3 regions of the Micromonospora echinospora genome follow, and region 1 is predicted to be linked to each of the others. Evidence: riboswitches for the same ligand, from Rfam matches in the RefSeq annotation. Region 1 holds a riboswitch; each other region holds the start of a gene.
The links. A riboswitch is a leader RNA that binds a small molecule or an ion and turns the genes downstream of it on or off. The one in region 1 is predicted to bind cyclic di-AMP.
Positions count from the first base shown of each region.

Region 1 (4,190 bases):
ACCACGGAGCGGGTCGCCCACCGGGTGCCGGGCACGTCCCCGCTCGCCGGCCCGGTCGCCCACGACGTGCTGGCGCCGTCCTCGCCCTCCGGCCGGGTCGCCGACAGCACCACGAGCACCGTCCGCGCCGCCGGGCCGGACACCCACCACCAGACGCCGCTCGTCGCCACCGGTCCGGCCACCGCGACCGACGCCCCGCCGGCCGGGCCGGTGTCGACCGGACACCGGCCGGTCCGGCCGTTGGCCGCCACCGACGCCGGCGTGGTCGGTTCCCGGGCCCCACCACGTCGCTGATCCGTCCATCCCGGGTGTCCTGCCCCCGGGGAGAAGCTGACCCGACGAACCTCACCCCGCACCCGCCGACGGGGGTCCCGGCTCCGCCGCCAGCGGACCCGGCGCCCGAGGTGTGCGGCCCCCACCCGCTCCCGTGTCCCGTGAGGTGCCGACGTGGACGTCGTTCTCTACGAGTTCCTGGTCGACGTGCCCCGGGCGGCCGCCATCTGGTCCGCCCTGCTCGTGCTCGCCCTGACCGTGCTCACCGTCCTGGTGGCCCGCCCCGAGCGGGAGCCGACGCTCTCCCCGCCGGCTGCCGCTGCCGCCGACCCCGCCGCCCCCGACCCGGCGGACCTGCGCCGGTACGCCGAGGAGGTGGCCGTCGCGGCGGCCGGTGCCGCCCGGACCGCCCGCCGCCGCCGGGAGCGGTGGCTCACCGCGCAGGAACGGGTCGACCAGGCCTGGCGGGCGTACGACGAGGCGGAGACCGCCGCCCGTCGCTTCGCCGGGGCCGCCGCCCTGCCCGCCCCCCGGACACCCCGCACCCCGGCCGAGTACGTCGCCCGGGAACGCTTCCTGCACCGGGCCGCGATGGCCGCCTACTGGCGGGGCGACCTGTCGGTGCGGCAGCTCAGCGACGTGTTCGCCCGCCGTAACGGCTGGGATCCGCGGCTGCACCCCGTCGTGCAGGAAGCGGTCCTGCACCGGGTGGTCCGCGACCTGCGGCGGGTGGAGTACCGGACGGCGGCCGAGCGGGAACGGGTGGCCTGGCGGCAGGCGGAGGTCGCCGCGACGGCGGCGCGGTCCCTGGCGGCGGAGGCGTCCCTCGCGGCGGAACGGCTCCGGGCGAGCACCCGGACGGTCGTCGCGCCCCGGCGGCTGCCCGGTGCGGTTCGCCTCGCCGCCCGGTGGCGGCCGGCGCGGGTGGGATGACCCCGCCGGGGCAGATGTGGGATGCGCGGTCGGCCGGATCGCGCCGGCCGGCGTGCCGCGCTCGGCGCGAGCGTGACCGGATCGTGACGTGACCCGGGCCACGCCCCGGTTTCCCGCACCTTCGACCCCGGGCGTCCCGTTCCGCGTCGAGTGCGCCGAGGTGGTTGTGCCGATGCCGTCCGGAAATCGCCCGACGGTACTCGGGGAACCGGTCGTCCCATTGAGCGACGTCAGCGCGTGAACGTACCCGACTTCCGGGTGTGCTGTGCGGTTTGCCCAGCTCACGGGGGTTGGCAGTGGATTGCGGCGTCAGTAGTGTCGGCCCGTCTGGTGCGGTCGTAGGTCGCAAAGGGCGACACCGCGCCGGCCCGCCTAATCGTGCGCAACGAGCCGGGGACCCACGTACGTCCGGGGTGAATCCGCGGGGCCGACCCGTGGTAGGGCGATCTTCCCGCCCGAATCCGTCAGCTAACCCGGTAGGCGGTATCGGAAGGAGTACCTCGTGCCGTACGCCCCCGTTACCCGGCTCCTCCACGGTGCCCCGGTGCCGCCGGCCGTCCGCCCGCGCCGCCGGCACTGACTCCGGCGTCCACCCCCGGACGCCGTCCGAGCGGGCACCCCACACCGACGTCGACCCCACGCACGGTCCGCCGTGCGTCGACCGGGTGCGCCGCTCTCCACCCCTGTCTTCCGTGGAGGAACCCGTGAAGTACCCGGTCCCGCGACCGTTCAACCTGTTCCCAGCCCGCCGGTCGTACCAGGTCGCCGCCTCGGCGGCGGTGCTGGTGGCGGCGTCCACCGCCGGCGTCCTGCTCGTCGACCCCGACCCGCCGGCGCACCGCGAGGACACCGTCGCCACGGCGGCCGAGCCGGACCGGTCGACCGCCGCCTCGCGGCAGCACGGCCGTGCCACCGCGTCCCCGGCCAGCCCGTCGGCCGTCGCCACCACCCCGCCGGCCACCCCGTCCGCGTCGCCCACCGCCACCGGTTCGTCGAACCCGGACCTGACGGCCAGCCCCACCCCGCCGAAGCCGCCCGCGTCGAAGGTGCTCGACATCCAGTACCAGGAGCAGACCACCTTCTACTACTGCGGCCCGGCCGCCACCCGGATCGCGCTGACCGCCCGGGACGTCGTCCGCAGCCAGGACGACCTCGCCCAGCGGCTCAACACCACCCAGGCCGGCACCAACTCCGCCGAGGACACCACCCGCGTCCTGAACGACCTGGTCGGCCGGGACGTCTACCGGACCAGGACGATCCCCGGTAGCGCGGCCACGCCGGCCCAGATGGACCGGCTCCAGGCCGACGTGGTGCGGGCGGTCGGCAACGGGTACGCCGTCGTCGTCAACATCGCCGGCTCCGCCACCGACGTCGCCGGTGGCTGGCACTCCTACCCCGGCGGGCACTACCTGACCGTGGTCGGTTACCGGGACAACGGCCGGACCGTCAAGATCGCGGACCCGGCGAACGCCGCCGCCGGCTCGTACTGGATGACCACGATCAGCCTGGCGCACTGGGCCGCCACCCGGGGCTACTCCGCCTGAGCCCACGCCACGGTCGTAACCGCCGGCCGGGTGGTAGCAGGGGTCCCCTGTTACTCAGAAAGGAGTAACAGGGGACCCCTGCTACCAACCACCACAGACAGCTACGCGCCGACCGGCTGGTCCGCCTGGTCGGGGTGGGTGGCCGGAACGGCAGCCGGCGCGAGGTGCGCCCGGGCCGCCGCCAGGAAGCCCTCGGCGTACGACTCGATCGGGAAGTCACCCAGGTAGTGGGTGCGCATCGCCCAGCGCGCCTCGGCCAGCGGGTCGGTGCCGAGCAGCTGCTCCAGCACGCCGTCGACGTCGGCCAGGTCCCGGCGCAGCACGTAGCCGGAGCGGGCCAGCGGGAAGCGCTCGGTGAACGCGTCGCCGTCCGCGCCCATGTCGGTGACCGCGTACGGCTTGCCGGAGTAGAGGTAGTCGGAGATCACCCCGGAGACGTCCGAGATCAGCGCGTCGGAGCGGTTGACGCAGTCGACGAGGCTCATCGCCCGGCTGGCGTCGGTGCCCCAGACGTGCTGCCGGCCGGTGCGGGAGCGGTCCGCCGCGAGCAACTCCTCCACCCGGGCGAGCTGCCGTGCCGACTCCGGGTTCTGCGCGGTGTACGGGTGGGCCCGCAGGATCACCGTCGCGCCCCGGGCCAGCAGCCGCCCGACCACCGCCTCGGCCACCGGCAGCGAGCAGTAGTTCGCGTCCGCGTGGTGCCCGGTCCAGGTGGGCGTGTAGAGCACGGTCGGCTGGGCCGGCATCGGCACCGGCGGTCGGCGTACCCCGATCGCCTCCACCTGGGGGCGGCCGACGACGACGAACTTCTCCCGGGGAATGTGCACCCCGGCGCGGGCGTACCGGTCGATCGCCGCCTGCCCGGCCACGAAGTTCCGGTCGAAGATCGCCGAGACCGGGTTGGCGCTCGGGGCCTTGTCGCTGTCGCCGTGGTGGATCTGGATGTGGGTGAGCTGGGTGAACCGGATGCAGTGGGCGTTCTTCGCCCCGTGGTTGACGTAGAACGCCACCTTCAGGCTGGGGACGAGCGCCTCGTCGATCGCCTTCAGCGTCGGGCAGTACACCACCGGCGCGCGGGTGGCCGCCGCGATCGGGGCCAGGAACTCCGGTTCGCGCAGCAGCACCAGGAACGGCCGGCCGATCCGCTCCAGGTACGGCAGCCACATGGTGACCTGGTACTCCGAGCCGGGCGGGGCGGAGAAGTAGAGCAGGAACTCCGGCTGGTGCCGGGCCAGCGCGCGGGCCACCGGGCTGGCCGCGGCCGACGGGCGGAACCGCCGGCGGGCCAGGCGCATCCCGACCACTCCGGCCAGTCCGCCGACGAGCAGGCTGACCACCAGGGCGTACCAGCTGGGCAGGGCGAGCAGCGCGCCGAGCGCGACCGCGCCGAGCAGCACGGGGATCGCCGTGCCGACGTGGGTGGTGGTCAGTCCGGGCCGT
Region 1 covers NZ_LT607413.1:145,699-149,888, reverse strand. Annotated here, with positions in the region: gene GA0070618_RS00640 (hypothetical protein) at 1-294, shown strand, start outside; gene GA0070618_RS00635 (hypothetical protein) at 448-1,206, shown strand; cyclic di-AMP (ydaO/yuaA leader) riboswitch at 1,566-1,704, shown strand; gene GA0070618_RS00630 (C39 family peptidase) at 1,899-2,750, shown strand; gene GA0070618_RS00625 (CDP-glycerol glycerophosphotransferase family protein) at 2,852-4,190, opposite strand, start outside.

Region 2 (3,620 bases), 1.5 Mb from region 1:
GTGCGTTGGAGGTAGCCCCCGGCCTCCAGGTCGGCCACGATCGCCTGCGCGGCCCGTTCGGTCACGCCCACCTCGTCGGCGACGTCGCGCAGCCGGGCGGTGGGGTTACGGGCGATGGCGAGCAGTACGTGTGCGTGGTTCGTGAGGAAGGTCCAGTTCCGCTGGCTCCCGTTCTCACGCTGCGTCGTCGCCATGACCGTCATGTTATGACCTTCCCTTCGCATTCGGCGTCGCGCCCTCCGCTGTCAACACCTGAAACGCAGATCACGTATCCCTTGACGTAGTTTGCGCTCCGTGTGACCGTGGTGGCTGGCCGTGTCAGCCGCGTCGGGCGTGCGGTCCCGGTCCGGAGAAGGGGTGGATTGAGTCATGGCCGTTCCTGGTGGACAGCAGCCTCCGGCGAGTCCCGCACAGGCGCTGGTCGAGTTGCAGTCGGGCAACCGGCGCTTCGTCACCGGCAACCCGCTGCACCCCAACCAGGATGCCGGGCACCGGGCTGCCGTCGCCGACGGGCAGCACCCCTTCGCGGTCGTGCTCGGCTGCTCCGACTCCCGGCTGGCCGCCGAGATCATCTTCGACCGGGGCCTCGGTGACCTCTTCGTCGTCCGGACCGCCGGGCACATCGTCGGCACCGAGGTGCTCGGCAGCATCGAGTACGCGGTGAGCGTCCTGGAGACGCCGCTGGTGGTCGTCCTCGGCCACGACTCCTGCGGAGCGGTGCAGGCCGCCCGGGAGGCCGACGGCGCCGGGACGACGCCCCCCGGTTACCTGGGGGCGGTCGTGGGGGCGGTGGTGCCCAGCCTCCGCCAGGCCGCCCGGCAGGGCGTCGACGACATCGACGGGATCGTCGACATGCACATCGACCACACCGTCGAGGTGCTGCTGGAGCGCTCGGTGACGCTCAACCGGGCGGTGCGGGAGGGGCGGTGCGCGGTGGTCGGCATGTCGTACCGGCTGGCCGCCGGCGAGGTGCGGGTGGTCCGCTCCATTCCCGCCACCGAGGATGTCGCTCTCGCCGCCGGTCCGGCCGCCTCCTCGGCCTGCCCCTGACCCGCCCGGCTCCGGCCGGTCACGCGAATGGGCCCCGCCTCCGGTCGAACGGAGGCGGGGCCCGAATCGGCGCGGTGGGTCAGAGCATGGAGACGTGTACGTGGTCTGTGTGGTCCGAGGGACCGCTGTACGAACTCCAGCCGCTCGCCGGGAACCAGATCTGCTTGTTCCAGATCACGTAGTAGATGCCGAGCACGTCGGCGTTACGGACCAGGAACGCGGTCAGGTTGTTGCCGTACATCCGTTCGGCCGTGGTGTCCCACCGGCTGAAGCCACGCTTCTGGAGCGACCAGTCGCAGGCCCGCCCCTTCGGATGCTCGTACGGCCCGCCGGGACGGTAACAACCGACGAACATGTCGAAGCCGGCCCGCTTGACCTCCTTGTACATGTGCAGGGTGCGCGGGGTGATGCAGCCGCCGGTGGTCGGGTCGTCCTCGGTGCAGCCCAGCGGACGCCAGTTGCCGTTGCTGTCCCGGCCGGGACCCGGCCGGGCGATCGGGGAGGTGGCGTCCACCAGGCCACCGGTCAACCCGATGCCGCCGACCAGGGCGAGGGACTTCTCCGCCTCGCGCTTGCGCTTCTTCAGGATGTCGGCCTGCTTCTGCTCCTCCATGACCTCGGCGTCGAGCGCCTTCTTGGCCAGTTCCGCCTGGTTCTTGGCGGCGGTGACCGCGGCGACCTTCTTGCTGTTGACCATGTTCATCTCGTCCAGCGCGCCGGCCCGCTTGACGAACGAGTCGGGGGTGTTGGCGTCCAGCAGCATGGAGGCGGGGCCGACCCGGCCGGTCATGTAGGACCGCACGGCGATCGTCGCCACCTGCGGGGTGAGCGCCTTCAGCTCGTTCCGGGTCCGGTCGACCTCCATCAGGAGCTTGAGCTGGCGGTCCTTCGAGGCTTTCAGCTTCGCCTGTGCCTGGGTGTAGCTGCGGTTCGTCTCCTCGATCACCTCGTTGAGGAGCTTCGGCTGCTCTCCTTCGTGCCCGGACGGGCTCGATGGTTCCGCCATGGCCGGCGCGGGCACGGCGGCCACGGCGAAGGCGGCGAGCACGGCCACGACAGGTTTCAGCCAGCGGCGCAGGGGTGCCGTCACAGTGTTCCCTTCCGTCGACCGCCGACCGGGTTAGCTGACGGGTTCGGGGCGGAAGTGGCCCCTACCGCTGACGCGGATGCACCCCATGAACCTGGTTCCCCGGTTCGCCGGTGGGCGATTAGGCGGTGGCCCCGCTGGCGCCGGTGCGCGCCTTCGGCGGTAACCGGCAGCGAGGTTACCTGACAGTGGGCGTGGGGTTCTACGCCCGGATCCCGACCAAAAGCGTTATTTCCCTATTGCTTTCCGTCACTCCTGTCACATTTGTCAAGATCATACGATTGGCGGTCACTCTGTGGAGTTCTACCATGCCGGATCCGTGTTCCCTGGGCGGCCCGGCCCGGCGGCGGAATCGGTGGCCCCGGTGGCGGCACGGGGACCGCTGAGGGCGGCGAGGGCGTCGTCCCGTCCACCGGCGGGCCGGGGCGGGCGGCGGCTCGGCGTGCCGCCCCGGCCGGCGGTGGTCACCAGGGCGGCCAGGCCGGTGGTGATCGGCACGGCGGCGATCAACCCGAGCGTCGCGACGATGCTGCGGACGATCTCCTGGGCGAGGAACTCGCTGGTCACGATCTCGCTGATCCCGCGCGTGTCGGCGGTCAGCAACAGCAGCAGGGGCAGCGACGCGCCCGCGTACGCGAGCACGATCGTGTTGACCGTCGAGGCGATGTGCGCCCGGCCGACCCGGGTGGCCGCGCGGTAGAGCTGGAGCCGGGTGAGGTCGGGGTTGGCGCGGGCCAGCTCGGTCACCGTGGCGGCCTGGGTGACCGTGACGTCGTCCAGGACGCCCAGGGAGCCGATGATGATGCCGGCCAGGAGCAGCCCGTGCAGGTCGACGTCGGCCTGGAACATCGACAGCGTGGTGGCGTCCTCGGAGCCGTACCCGGTGAGGTGGGTGAACGCGGTCGCCAGGCTGCCGAGGAGACCGGTGAGCACCAGGCTGGCCAGGGTGCCGAGGACCGCGACGGAGGTCTGCGCGGTGACCCCGTGGGTGAGGTACAGCACCACGAACATGATCAACGCGGCGCCGGTGACCGCCACCGGCAGCGGCGACTCTCCGGCGCCGATACCGGGCAGCACGAAGGTGAGCAGGATGGCGAAGCTGGCCGCCAGCCCGCCGAGCGCGGCCAGGCCGCGCCAGCGGCCGAACGCGACGATGGCGACGGCGAACGCCAGGGCCAGCCAGATCAGCGGCTTCCCCCGCTGGTGGGCGGCGATGGAATAGCTGCTGACCGTCGGGTCGGCCGGGTCGGTCAGCACCACCAGGACGATCTCGTCGCCGACCTCCACCCGGGGTGATCCCGGCCCGGCGGGCAGCGCCGTCTCGACCTGCTGCCCGGCGTCGGGCCCGGTGTCGACGGTCACCGTGGCGGTGCCGCACGGCCCCTCCGTCGTCCCCTCCGGGGCCTCCGGCGTGGGCGGGCAGGGCTCGGTCACCACCCGCGTCACCGTGCCGTGGTAGCGGGCCGCGTCCTCGCCGCCGCCG
Region 2 covers NZ_LT607413.1:1,620,628-1,624,247, reverse strand. Annotated here, with positions in the region: gene GA0070618_RS07240 (helix-turn-helix transcriptional regulator) at 1-203, opposite strand, end outside; gene GA0070618_RS07235 (carbonic anhydrase) at 370-1,050, shown strand; gene GA0070618_RS07230 (coiled-coil domain-containing protein) at 1,130-2,140, opposite strand; cyclic di-AMP (ydaO/yuaA leader) riboswitch at 2,145-2,275, opposite strand; gene GA0070618_RS07225 (YibE/F family protein) at 2,441-3,620, opposite strand, start outside.
Region 2: it holds a riboswitch for cyclic di-AMP, as region 1 does, so the genes downstream of both, GA0070618_RS07230 (coiled-coil domain-containing protein) here and GA0070618_RS00630 (C39 family peptidase) in region 1, are expected to answer to the same signal.

Region 3 (3,620 bases), 3.9 Mb from region 1:
TTTCCGGGCGCCTTGCCGGCAGTTACTTGCATACATAGCGATGTGAACATACATTGGGTCCGGACCGAACGGGGAACGGAGGGTGAGGGCGTGGGCGCAGGTCATGACCACCACGGCGGGATAGCGCACGCCGCACAACGGCACACCGGCCGACTCTGGGCCGCGTTCGGCCTGCTCGCCACCCTGATGGTGGTCGAGGCGGTGACCGCGCTCGGGACCGGGTCGCTGGCCCTGCTCTCCGACGCCGGCCACATGTTCACCGACGTGCTCGGCATCGGCATGGCGCTGGCCGCGATCACCGCCGCCCGGCGGGCCGGCCGGGATCCGCAGCGCACCTTCGGCCTCTACCGGCTGGAGGTGCTCGCCGCCCTGGCCAACGCGGTCCTGCTCTCCGGGGTAGCGGTCTACGTGCTCGTCGAGGCGGTCCGCCGCTTCGGCGACCCGCCGGAGGTGACCACCGGGCCGATGCTGGTGGTGGCGACGCTCGGCCTGCTGGCGAACCTGGTCGCCTTCGCGCTGCTGCGCGAGGGCGCGAAGGAGAGCATCAACCTGCGCGGGGCGTACCTGGAGGTGGTGGCCGACCTGCTCGGCTCCGTCGGCGTGATCACCGCCGCGGTGGTCATCGCGCTCACCGACTGGTGGTGGGCCGACCCTCTGGTCGCGGTGGCGATCGGGGTCTTCATCCTGCCGCGGACCTGGCGGCTGGGCCGGGCGGCGCTGCGCATCCTGGTCCAGGCCGCGCCGGAGCACCTCCAGGTCAGCGCGGTACGCGACCGGCTGAGCGCCGTCCCGGGCGTGGTCGAGGTGCACGACCTGCACCTCTGGACGCTCACCTCGGGGATGGAGGTGGCCTCGGCCCACCTGACCACCGACCCGGCGGTCGAGGTCGGCAGCGTGCTCGCCGCCGCACGGACCGCGTTGCACGAGGACTTCCACATCGACCACGCCACACTCCAGGTCGAACCCGGCGAATCGCCGGGTGTCTGCGGCCGGGTCGAGTGGTAATTAGGACAGACTTAAATCTGGAAGTGTATTGTCCCGCTATGCCAGTTATGCCGATGTCATCTCGCGGGAGTGGTGTGGCCAACGCTGCCCCTGGGATAGCGGCTTCGGTAGTCTCGGACCCGGTCACCGCCGGGCGGCGCCCTCCGGCGCCTGCGGTGACCGCCGCCTAATCGCCGGTGACGGCGAGCCGGGGAACCATGTTCTTGGGGTGCATCCGCGTGAGCGGTAGGGATCTTCCGTCCCGAACCCGTCAGCTAACCCGGTCGGCGGCTGACGGAAGGACATGTGCATGCCAGTAGTGGCACCCGTACGACGTACCGCCGCCCGGATGGCGGCACTGATCGCCGCGACAGTCGCCCTCGGCGTCGCGGCCACGCCGGCCGTCGTGGCCCCCGCCGCGGCGGCACCTCCACTGACGGCCAGGGCACCCGGGGACGACCCCGAGGGCGGCACCCCGGCACTGCGCGCCCAACTGGAGGCGGCCAGCAAGGGGTGGCTCGACGCGAAGGACGCGCTCGCGAAGTCGGTCACCCGTCAACAGAAGATCAACGAACAGCTGGCCACCATCGAGAAGGACCTGGCGGTCCGCGACCAGAAGGTCGGCGTGATCGCCGGGCTGGCGTACCGGACCGGCCGGCTCGGGCCGGCCTCGGCGTTGCTGACCAGCGACTCACCCGACAGCTTCATGGACCGAGTCGCCGCGCTGGACGCGGTGGCCGCCAACGAGGACCGCGAACTGCGGGGCCTGCTCAGCACCCGGGAGCAGGCCAACCAGGCCAAGGCGGCGCTGAACCGGGAGATCACCGAGCAGCGCAAGCAGGTCGCGGTGATGGAGAAGCGCAAGCAGCAGGCCGAGCAGGCACTGGTGGTCGCCAACCGGAAGGCGGCGGCCAGCACCCCCAGCGGCGGCAGCAACTCGACCCGGTCCGCCACGGCGAAGCCGGCGCCGCGCAACCCCGACGGCTCCTGGCCGCCCGAGTCGTGCAGCGTCAACGACCCGACACCCGCCGACGGCTGCATCACCCCGCGTACGCTGCACGCGCTCAACCAGGCCAAGGCCGCCGGCTTCACCCGGTACGTCTCCTGCTACCGCCCCGGCGGCTCCGGAGAGCACCCCAAGGGCCGGGCCTGCGACTTCGCCGCGCAGAAGAACGGTTTCGGCGGCGACGCCACCGGCGGCGACAAGACGTACGGCGACAACCTGGCGGCGTACTTCAAGAACAACGCCAGCCGGCTCGGCGTCCTCTACGTCATCTGGTACCGGCAGATCTGGCTGCCCAGCAGCGGGTGGAAGTCGTACAGCGGAGCGGGCGGCGACCCGTCCAGCGACCACACCAACCACGTCCACCTGTCGGTCTACTGAGTCACCCGGCGCGGCCCGTCACCCCGGAAGGGGTGGCGGGCCGTCCGCTTTGTCGGCGTGGGGCAGTCACGGGGAACCCGGGCCACGGTAAGAGGAACCGGCGACGACACGTGGCTGCGTGCGCTGCACCCGGCTCGGCGTGTCGTGCGCCTGAGCCGCCCCGACGAGGGCGGCGCGCACCGGTCAGGCGCCGGGCAGCACCTCGGGCTCGGGTGCGGCGGTGGCGCCGGCGAAGTACGGCTCCGGCGCGCCGAAGAGGCCGAGCAGGCCGGTCACCCAGAGCTGCCGGTGGACGAACCGGCTGGGCTCGGTGACGACCAGCTTGACGCCGCTCACCTCGGCGGTCTGGAAGCCGGCGACCATCGCGCTGATCCCGACCGAGTCGATGAAGGTCACCAACCTCATGTTGAGTTCGATCCGCGCCGGGCGGCTCTTGGCGAGCACCTCGACGACGGCTTCGCGTACCTCGTACGCGGTGTCGACGTCGATCTCACCACGCGGGGCGATCTCCAGGACGCCACCGGGCAGGACCGACTGGACAATCGACAGGCTCACGCGAGCACCTCCACTCGCCCGTGTCCGGGCGCCTCATCAGTACGCGGGCCGCGACCGAGAGTATTCCTCCGACAGCCTCGGTCGCCACCCCCGGGGATGAGCAATTCACGGATCAGGAGCGACAAGTCGCCCATTTCCGACGCTCCTTCCCTCCCCGAACACCCGATCCCGGGTTCCGCGCACCAGCACCCAGGTTAGCGGTCGCTTTCCGGGGCGGTGCGCATCCGTCCGTCCGGGCGCGCCTGGACGGTACGGTCCACCTCCCACCAGCCATTGACCGGCCTGCCTAGCATCAGCCCCACCGGAGGAACCGGCATCGACCAAGGAGCCATAGATGATCAAGAGACTGCTCGGACTGGCGGGCGTCGGCGCCCTGCTCGCCCTCGTGCTGGCCTGCGGCTTCGGCGGGGCAGGCGACGACGATGACGATGACGACGACGACTTCGCCCGCGGCGTCGCGGTGGTGACGCTGCGCTGATCCGGAGCGCCCTGTCCGGCCGCCCGGATCCGGGGGACACCGATGACCCTCGGTGATCGACATCACCGGACGGGTTTGTCCGGACGCCGGACGGGGCACGTGGTATCCCGCGTTGGCCCGACCGGGCCGTCCACCCGGACGGGCGACTGACCGACGGGTGGACGCCGACGCGCCGGCCCGACGCCGTGGTCCGCCGTGACCGCCGGTACCCCGAGGAGG
Region 3 covers NZ_LT607413.1:3,999,765-4,003,384, reverse strand. Annotated here, with positions in the region: gene GA0070618_RS18130 (cation diffusion facilitator family transporter) at 91-1,005, shown strand; cyclic di-AMP (ydaO/yuaA leader) riboswitch at 1,159-1,290, shown strand; gene GA0070618_RS18125 (coiled-coil domain-containing protein) at 1,295-2,368, shown strand; gene GA0070618_RS18120 (STAS domain-containing protein) at 2,552-2,923, opposite strand; gene GA0070618_RS33510 (hypothetical protein) at 3,258-3,401, shown strand.
Region 3: it holds a riboswitch for cyclic di-AMP, as region 1 does, so the genes downstream of both, GA0070618_RS18125 (coiled-coil domain-containing protein) here and GA0070618_RS00630 (C39 family peptidase) in region 1, are expected to answer to the same signal.